2 regions of the Providencia sp. 2.29 genome follow, and region 2 is predicted to be linked to the other one. Evidence: predicted binding sites of a transcription regulator. Region 2 holds the regulator's gene; the other holds the start of a gene.
The links. The regulator LexA, encoded in region 2, represses DNA repair genes until DNA is damaged. The targets are predictions, from matches to a motif close to TNCTGTATGTACATACAGNA.
Positions count from the first base shown of each region.

Region 1: a site for LexA is predicted at 2,559-2,578, ahead of uvrA (excinuclease ABC subunit UvrA). Genes of this name have one in related genera too.

Region 1 covers NZ_CP065420.1:569,834-574,026, forward strand. The annotation lists gene uvrA (excinuclease ABC subunit UvrA) at 1-2,496, opposite strand, end outside; gene I3B46_RS02455 (single-stranded DNA-binding protein) at 2,886-3,401, shown strand; gene I3B46_RS02460 (RecQ family ATP-dependent DNA helicase) at 4,051-4,193, shown strand, end outside.
Region 2 covers NZ_CP065420.1:465,651-469,843, reverse strand. The annotation lists gene zur (zinc uptake transcriptional repressor Zur) at 1,093-1,608, shown strand; gene lexA (transcriptional repressor LexA) at 1,775-2,398, opposite strand; gene I3B46_RS01995 (diacylglycerol kinase) at 2,535-2,909, opposite strand; gene plsB (glycerol-3-phosphate 1-O-acyltransferase PlsB) at 3,036-4,193, shown strand, end outside.

The DNA of each region.
Region 1 (4,193 bases), 100 kb from region 2:
ACCGGATAAGGTCGTCGCTGATTGGCCTAAGCGGATATAGGATAACCCCACATCCATCAAGGTTTGCAGCTTACGAGCCAGTGCTGGCACAGCATCAAAGAAATCACGAGCCTCTTCGATAGTCATATCAAGCACTTCGTGGATACTTTTGCCTTTATATTTTATCTCTAATGTTTCGCGGTTATAGCGCTTACCTTTACATTGATCACAGGGCACATAAACGTCAGGTAAGAAGTGCATTTCAACTTTGATAACACCATCACCTTGGCAGGCTTCACAGCGCCCCCCTTTAACGTTAAAGCTAAAACGACCTGGATTGTAGCCACGAGTACGAGATTCCGGTACACCAGCAAATAACTCACGAATCGGTGTAAACACCCCTGTATAAGTCGCTGGATTTGAGCGAGGCGTTCGCCCGATAGGGCTTTGGTCGATATCGATGACTTTGTCAAAGTGTTCAAGCCCTTCAACATCAAGATAAGGTGCTGGTGTAATTGTGGTGGCACCATTCAATTGACGTTGTGCGATAGGGAATAAGGTATCGTTGATCAATGTGGATTTCCCTGAACCCGATACCCCAGTGATACAGGTAAATAGGCCAACAGGAAGCTTTAAGGTCACATTTTTCAGGTTATTCCCTTTAGCGCCAAACAGTTTGAGCATCTTGTCTTTATTGACGGGAACCCGTTTTTTAGGGATATCAATGCGCCGCTCGCCACTTAGGAACTTGCCTGTTAAAGAGTCTGTATTGGCGACAATATCTTCTAAGGTACCTTGTGCAACGATTTGACCACCATGGACGCCAGCCCCCGGACCAATATCAATGATATGATCTGCGGCGCGAATAGCATCTTCATCGTGCTCTACCACAATAACGGTATTACCTAGATTGCGTAGATGAATGAGGGTTTCCAACAAGCGATCATTATCGCGTTGATGGAGACCGATCGACGGTTCATCCAGAACATACATGACCCCGACAAGGCCTGCACCAATTTGGCTAGCGAGACGGATACGTTGCGCCTCACCGCCCGATAAAGTATCTGCCGAACGAGAAAGCGTTAAGTAATTAAGACCAACATTCACCAAAAATTTTAATCGGTCACTAATTTCTTTAAGGACTTTTTCTGCAATTTTTGCCCGTTGCCCGCTGAGTTTAAGATTTTGGAAAAACGCCATCGCATGACCAATACTGTAGTCAGCAATTTCAGGCAACGTGGTATTTTCGACAAAAACAAAACGCGCCTCTTTACGTAAACGTGTTCCGTGACATGTCACACAAGGGCGATTGCTAATGTATTTGGCGAGTTCTTCCCGTACCGCCGTTGATTCCGTTTCTTTATAGCGGCGTTCCATGTTATTGAGCACCCCTTCAAAAGGGTGGTGACGAACCGTAATATCGCCGCGATCATTACGATATTTGAACTCAATCGTCTCTTTACCTGAGCCGTACAGAATAATTTTCTGAATGGAAGGACTCAGAGAATCATAAGGGGCTTCAACATCAAATTTATAATGCTCAGCAAGGGATTGCAGCATTTGGAAGTAGTAGAAGTTCCGGCGATCCCAGCCACGAATAGCCCCACCTGCGAGTGATATCTCGGTATTTTGGATCACCCTTTCAGGATCAAAAAATTGTTGAACACCAAGGCCATCACAGCTCGGACATGCCCCGGCGGGGTTATTAAAGGAGAATAAGCGAGGCTCTAATTCCACCATGCTATAGCCGCATACCGAGCAGGCAAAATTGGCTGAAAACACTAACTCTTCTGCGTCGGGATCATCCATATCGGCAACAATCGCGGTACCGCCGGATAGCTCAAGAGCGGTTTCGAAAGATTCAGCGAGGCGCTGTGCGATATCATCACGGATCTTAAAGCGGTCAACCACAACTTCAATGGTATGCTTCTTTTGTAACTCCAACGTTGGAGGATCGGACAGATCACACACTTCACCGTCGATACGTGCACGAATATAGCCCTGAGAGGCCAAGTTATCTAACAATTTGACATGTTCACCTTTGCGGTCTTTCACGACAGGGGCTAATAACATCATGCGACGATCAACAGGCTGTGCTAGCACGTTATCGACCATTTGACTCACGGTTTGAGCCGCTAGCGGAATATCGTGATCTGGGCAGCGTGGTTCACCTACACGGGCAAATAATAAACGTAAGTAGTCATGGATTTCGGTGATTGTGCCCACCGTTGACCTTGGGTTATGAGAGGTGGATTTTTGTTCAATCGAAATAGCGGGTGATAACCCTTCTATATGATCAACATCGGGTTTCTCCATCAATGAGAGAAATTGCCTTGCATAGGCGGATAAGGACTCTACATAGCGCCGTTGACCTTCTGCATAGAGTGTGTCAAAAGCTAATGATGATTTCCCTGAACCTGACAACCCCGTAATAACTATCAGTTTGTCTCGGGGGATGATGAGATTGATGTTTTTCAGATTATGAGTGCGGGCACCGCGTACTTCGATATTATCCATTTACCACTTCCCGGATGATTTGATAGTGAACAATCATAAGTGAATCATTATCGCACAATTCAGACTGAATGAATATACAGTGTTTTATTAAAAAACAGATTATAATCATGTGATCTTGAGTTGTCGCGTTGTTGATTATATTCATTCGCACTGAACAAGGCTGGTGTTTGCATTGTCGAATTATTAATGTATCGCGTAGCTGCACAGTAAATTATTCAGGTTGTCAGTTTGTGAACCTTCAAGAACGATACAATTTAAATTTTCAAAGCTGCTCGCAACTTGAGCAAGCTACATCTATTTTAGTATGCAATTCGTATGCATTATGGGTTGGTCGTGCTAAACTTCACGACTAATACAGAGATTAAATTTAATGGATCAGGAGTGTTTAAATGGCCAGCAGAGGCGTAAATAAAGTAATTCTTATCGGTAACTTAGGGCAAGATCCTGAAATCCGTTACATGCCTAACGGTGGTGCTGTTGCAAACCTGACTCTGGCAACTTCTGAAAGCTGGCGCGATAAGCAAACTGGTGAAATGCGTGAGAAAACAGAATGGCATCGTGTCGTGATTTTCGGCAAATTAGCTGAAGTTGCTGGTGAATATCTGAAAAAAGGTTCTCAAGTCTATATTGAAGGTTCTTTGCAGACTCGCAAATGGCAAGACCAAAGTGGTCAAGACCGTTACACCACTGAAGTTGTGGTTAACATCGGTGGCTCAATGCAAATGTTAGGCGGTCGTGGTGGCGAATCATCAGGCCAAAGCCAAGGTGGTCAAAGCGGTTGGGGTCAGCCTCAGCAACCAGCGGCTCAGCAATTCAGTGGTGGCGGCGCCCCAGCGCGTTCACCAGCACCTGCGCCACAAAGCAGCGAACCACCAATGGACTTCGATGACGATATTCCGTTCTGATTGGAATAAAAATTCGAATTAAAGTAGATCTGAGGTTTTTTTAGCCGTCTGATTTACAAAGTGCAGAAAACAAACTTCAGCCTTCTAAGTGTGAGAACATTTAGAAGGTTTTTTGTTTTAGACAAATGTTGGGTGTTGAATAAATACTAGAAATATTATTTTTATTTAGGTAAATAGTGGTCGTTCCCTCTCTTTTCACCAATCAGAATCATTCCATTAGACTGAAAGATAATTCCCTAAAAGAAGCTATATGTAATGGCTAACAATACGGAAAGAGTGTTTGTGCTTTTACCAAATGAATTTATTGTTTCAGAAGCATTTTAATATCAATAAATTGAACAGAAATTTGAGAACGTTCGCAGTTTTTTACCTCCGGCTGGAAAAGGTAAAATGTGGCTTTATTATGCAGTTCATGAAGCGAGAAAATAATAATGGAAGTCGTGCTATTGCCTTTAAATATAAATAATATTAATGCAGTTGATATTTTTTGTTTCCTATTAGCTTGAATGAATACACGTGATATTCAGGTTGAAAATCGATGCTCTAAATTATCAGGCTGTTTGAATATAGCGAACATTATGCAATTTCACGACTTGTTGCTACCCAAACTTATCAACGGTGAACTTACCGAATAAATTAAGGAGTAATAATGAACCGTGCCGAAGCCCTACAACTACTAAGAACCGCTCTAGCTAGCCCTACTGCCGAATTTCGAGATGGTCAGTGGGAAGCGATTGATACACTAGTAAATCATCGACAGAAGTTACTCGTTGTACAGCGAACAGGTTGGGG
Region 2 (4,193 bases):
TTACCCTTTGGTTTTATTTAGAATTTCACCAAATGGCTATTTTTTAATTAAACTTATGGCATTACTTTACTTAGATACAAAGATGTATCTCCACTCAAGAGAGTAATTTTTCAATAGCAATGCTCTATCTCTAATCGTTACCTTTAAAAAACCATGATAATCCTAAACATATCAACGCTGTTCTCCTATATAGATAGGGGAAACATGCCTCATATGCAGTCGCTTAGTAGTGAACGATGATATTCCTTTATCTAAGGGTGAAGTGAGAGAATATAAAGATATTCATCTATAAAGAAGATGATAGAAGTATTTCAAAGACTTCTCGCGGTATGAGTTTATAACTAGAAAAATAAAGTGATATGAAACTCAAGATTTATTTTTGATTATGTGGGTCACGGGCAGTGAAACAATATTCGCTAAATAAATACATTAGAATATATAACTAAGTAAATACTACTCTATTTATGCCTCTACTAATTTTTTATTACAAATTAATTATCCACTAATGAAGTTTATTGATATTGCAGACGACCTTTTAACTATTCATAAAAAGACACTCCCCATAATAGCCTAGTGATTGTTGCTTCTATTGACGAAAAAATACTTACAAAGTACCTTAAGTCACAAATTATCGCTTTATTTTAATTAAATAAGACATCTTAAATAGAATATTTAACCGCTATTGAGATACAAAAAACAAAATGCATAATTTTAAATTTTACACCTTAATTTTATAAGGTTAATGACCGTAGACGGTTATAGCATCCCAAAATCGGCAGTTTTGTGCCGTTTACCGATAAACATCGGTCTAACAGAAAAGCCTAGCCTAAAGCCTCACAATTACTGACGGTTAAGAAAAACGCCCAAACTGTGTTATGACAATTAACCTCAAGCGATACATTTAAAATGTAATATGACTCTATTTTTGTCCGATATTGCGGATTAAAATTTTCATTCTTGTTTTTGATAAATAACTATTTTTCTCTATGTTAGCCCTTTTGCTCTCTTCTTATTTCCATCTCTATCTGCAATGAAGTTATGGTAAACTTGTTTACAACAGCAATTTTCAGTTTTGATGTAAGGTCAATTACCATGAAAAAAATGAGTGAAGATAAACTGCTAGTGATGGCCGAAAAAATTTGCCAATCAAGAGGCGTTCGGCTCACACCGCAAAGAGAAACTGTTTTACGCCTGATTGCACAGCAACATGGCGCAATCAGTGCTTATGACTTATTAGATTTATTAAGAGAGGTAGAGCCTCAAGCAAAACCACCAACGATTTATAGAGGCTTAGAGTTCTTAATAGAGCAAGGGTTTATTCATAAAATAGAATCAACAAATAGTTATGTTATCTGTCACCATTTCGATAACCCGAGTCATATCTCAGTAATGTTGATTTGTGATCATTGCGGAAGTGTCACAGAGAGTGATTGCACAACAATTGAAACAGCAATTATGTCTCTTGCAAACAGCCACCAATTTCACCTGAGACACACTGTGGTAGAAAATCATGGATTATGTCATGAATGTTACGAACTCAGCACTTGCCAGGATCATGAACATTGTGAACACAACCATGAGCAACCGGTTATCACAAAGAAGAAATAAGAAGTGGCGTAGAATTACTGCTGATAGTAGGTACTTGCTGAGGGAGCACTTAAATAGAGTGGCAGACTTTTTATCTAATTTAATAACCTAGTGACAAACCTAGGTTGATATTAGAAAACAGTAAAATCTGCCAGCAATATTTTGAAGGGTGGTTATAAGACCAATATTAACACCAATCACCATTGCGAATCACACCTACCGCTAATCCTTCAATAGTGAAATTTTGTTGACGTAAATCGACAATAATAGGTGCAAACTCTGGGTTTTCGGCGATTAACTCAACGCGGTTACCTTGTTGCTTAAAGCGTTTTACCGTAACCTCATCTTCAATACGCGCCACAACCACTTGCCCATTACGGACATCTTGTGTTTTATGAACAGCTAACAGGTCACCATCCATAATCCCGATATCTTTCATCGACATCCCATTAACACGCAATAAAAAGTCAGCATGTGGTTTGAATAGCTCAGGATCAACCTGATAATGACTTTCAATATGCTCTTGCGCTAATAAAGGTTCGCCGGCAGCGACACGCCCAATTAAAGGTAGCCCCTGAATTTCAGGATCATTTTCTTCTTCAAGCAGTAAACGGATACCACGAGAAGCCCCTGAAACAATCTCTATCACCCCTTTACGAGCTAAGGCCTTAAGATGCTCTTCTGCCGCATTAGGCGAACGAAAACCAAGGCTTGCTGCTATTTCAGCACGTGTAGGTGGCATACCCGTCTGAGAAATGTGATCGCGCACCAGATCATAAACTTGCTGTTGTCTAGCGGTCAGTGCTTTCATTTCGTTCCCCTGTTTGTTTATACAGTCAGACTGTGAGTATATACAGGTAAATGAAGATTTGAAACACTTAAATCACTCGAATGCCATATTTGCCAGTAATCTCACCGATAATCGCTCTGTTTTCGATAATTTCTGACTAGCCAACGAAATAATGCTGCCACAATATCGTCGCCCAAATAACTAAAGCTAACCCAATCGTGATAAACACAGCCGCCGAGCCAATATCTTTCGCTCGTCCAGACAACTCATGATATTCACTTCCTACACGATCCACGACCGCCTCTATTGCACTGTTAATTAATTCTACGATAGCGACCAGTACAACAGAGCTAATCAATAATAATCGGTCGATATAGCTAACATCCAGCCACAACGCGATAATGACAGCAAGTATTGCCGCAACGGATTCTTGCCGAAATGCAGCCTCATTGACCCAAGCTGCTTTCAACCCTTTAAGGGAGTAACCCGCAGCCTTAATTACACGCGTAAATCCCTTAGTTTGGTTTGCCATATTTATTCCTCAAAATTACAAAACAATAATCATTTTTTGCGGTCAAAGTTAATTGTCAGTAACAGATTTGCCAGTTGATTTCTGGTATGCTTGCGAAGCATTGTTAACAAGAGGCTATAATCATTTATGTCACTATGGCGTAAAATATATTACAACACGTTGAATTTACCACTTAAATTACTGGTAAAGAGCAAACTCGTTCCAACGGACCCTATTTCAGAACTTGAATTGGACACCAGTCGGCCCACATTATATGTGCTGCCATATCATTCTAAATCTGACCTTTTAACATTACGTCACCAATGCTTATCTATCGGCCTACCTGATCCTTTGGTCGATAATGACATTAATGGCACTAAATTACCGGCTTACGTCTTTATTGATGATGGCCCTAGAGTATTTCGTTATTATTCTCCTAATCCACGTAAAGAATCGGTGAAGGTATTCCATGCCTACTTAGATTTGCATCGTAGTAATCCGAATCTTGATATCCAAATGCTACCGGCTTCTGTCATGTTCGGTCGCTCTCCTGGGCGTGAAGGGCATACACCGGCGCCGCCATTGCGTTTACTTAACGGTATTCAAAAGTTCTTTGCCATAATCTGGCTTGGGCGAGATAGCTTTGTTCGCTTTTCCCCTCCAGTGTCGATGGGCTTGATGGCGCAAGAACATGGCACAGATACTATTATTGCGAATAAACTTGCACGGGTCGCGCGTATTCACTATTCACGCCAACGCCTTGCTGCTGTTGGCCCTAAATTGCCTGTTCGCCAAGAGCTATTCAATAAGCTGCTAACCTCAAAAGCCATTGAAAAGGCGGTTGAAGACGAAGCCCGTAGCAAAAAAATTCCACTGAAGAAAGCTCAGCAAAATGCCGTCAATATGATGGAAGAAATTGCCGCTAACTTCTCTTATGAAGCGATACGTCTTACTGACCGAGTGTTAAGTTGGACTTGGAACCGCTTATATCAAGGGATCAACGTTCAGCATGCCGAGCGGGTTCGCCAATTGGCGCAAGATGGTCATGAAATCGTTTATGTGCCTTCTCATCGCAGCCACATGGATTACTTGCTGCTGTCATACGTTTTATATCATCAAGGCTTAGTTCCTCCTCATATCGCGGCAGGTATCAACTTGAATTTCTGGCCAGCGGGGCCTATTTTCCGTCACCTCGGCGCTTTCTTTATTCGTCGAACCTTTAAAGGTAATAAACTCTATTCAACCGTATTCCGTGAGTACCTCAGTGAATTATTTGCGCGGGGTTACTCTATTGAATATTTTGTT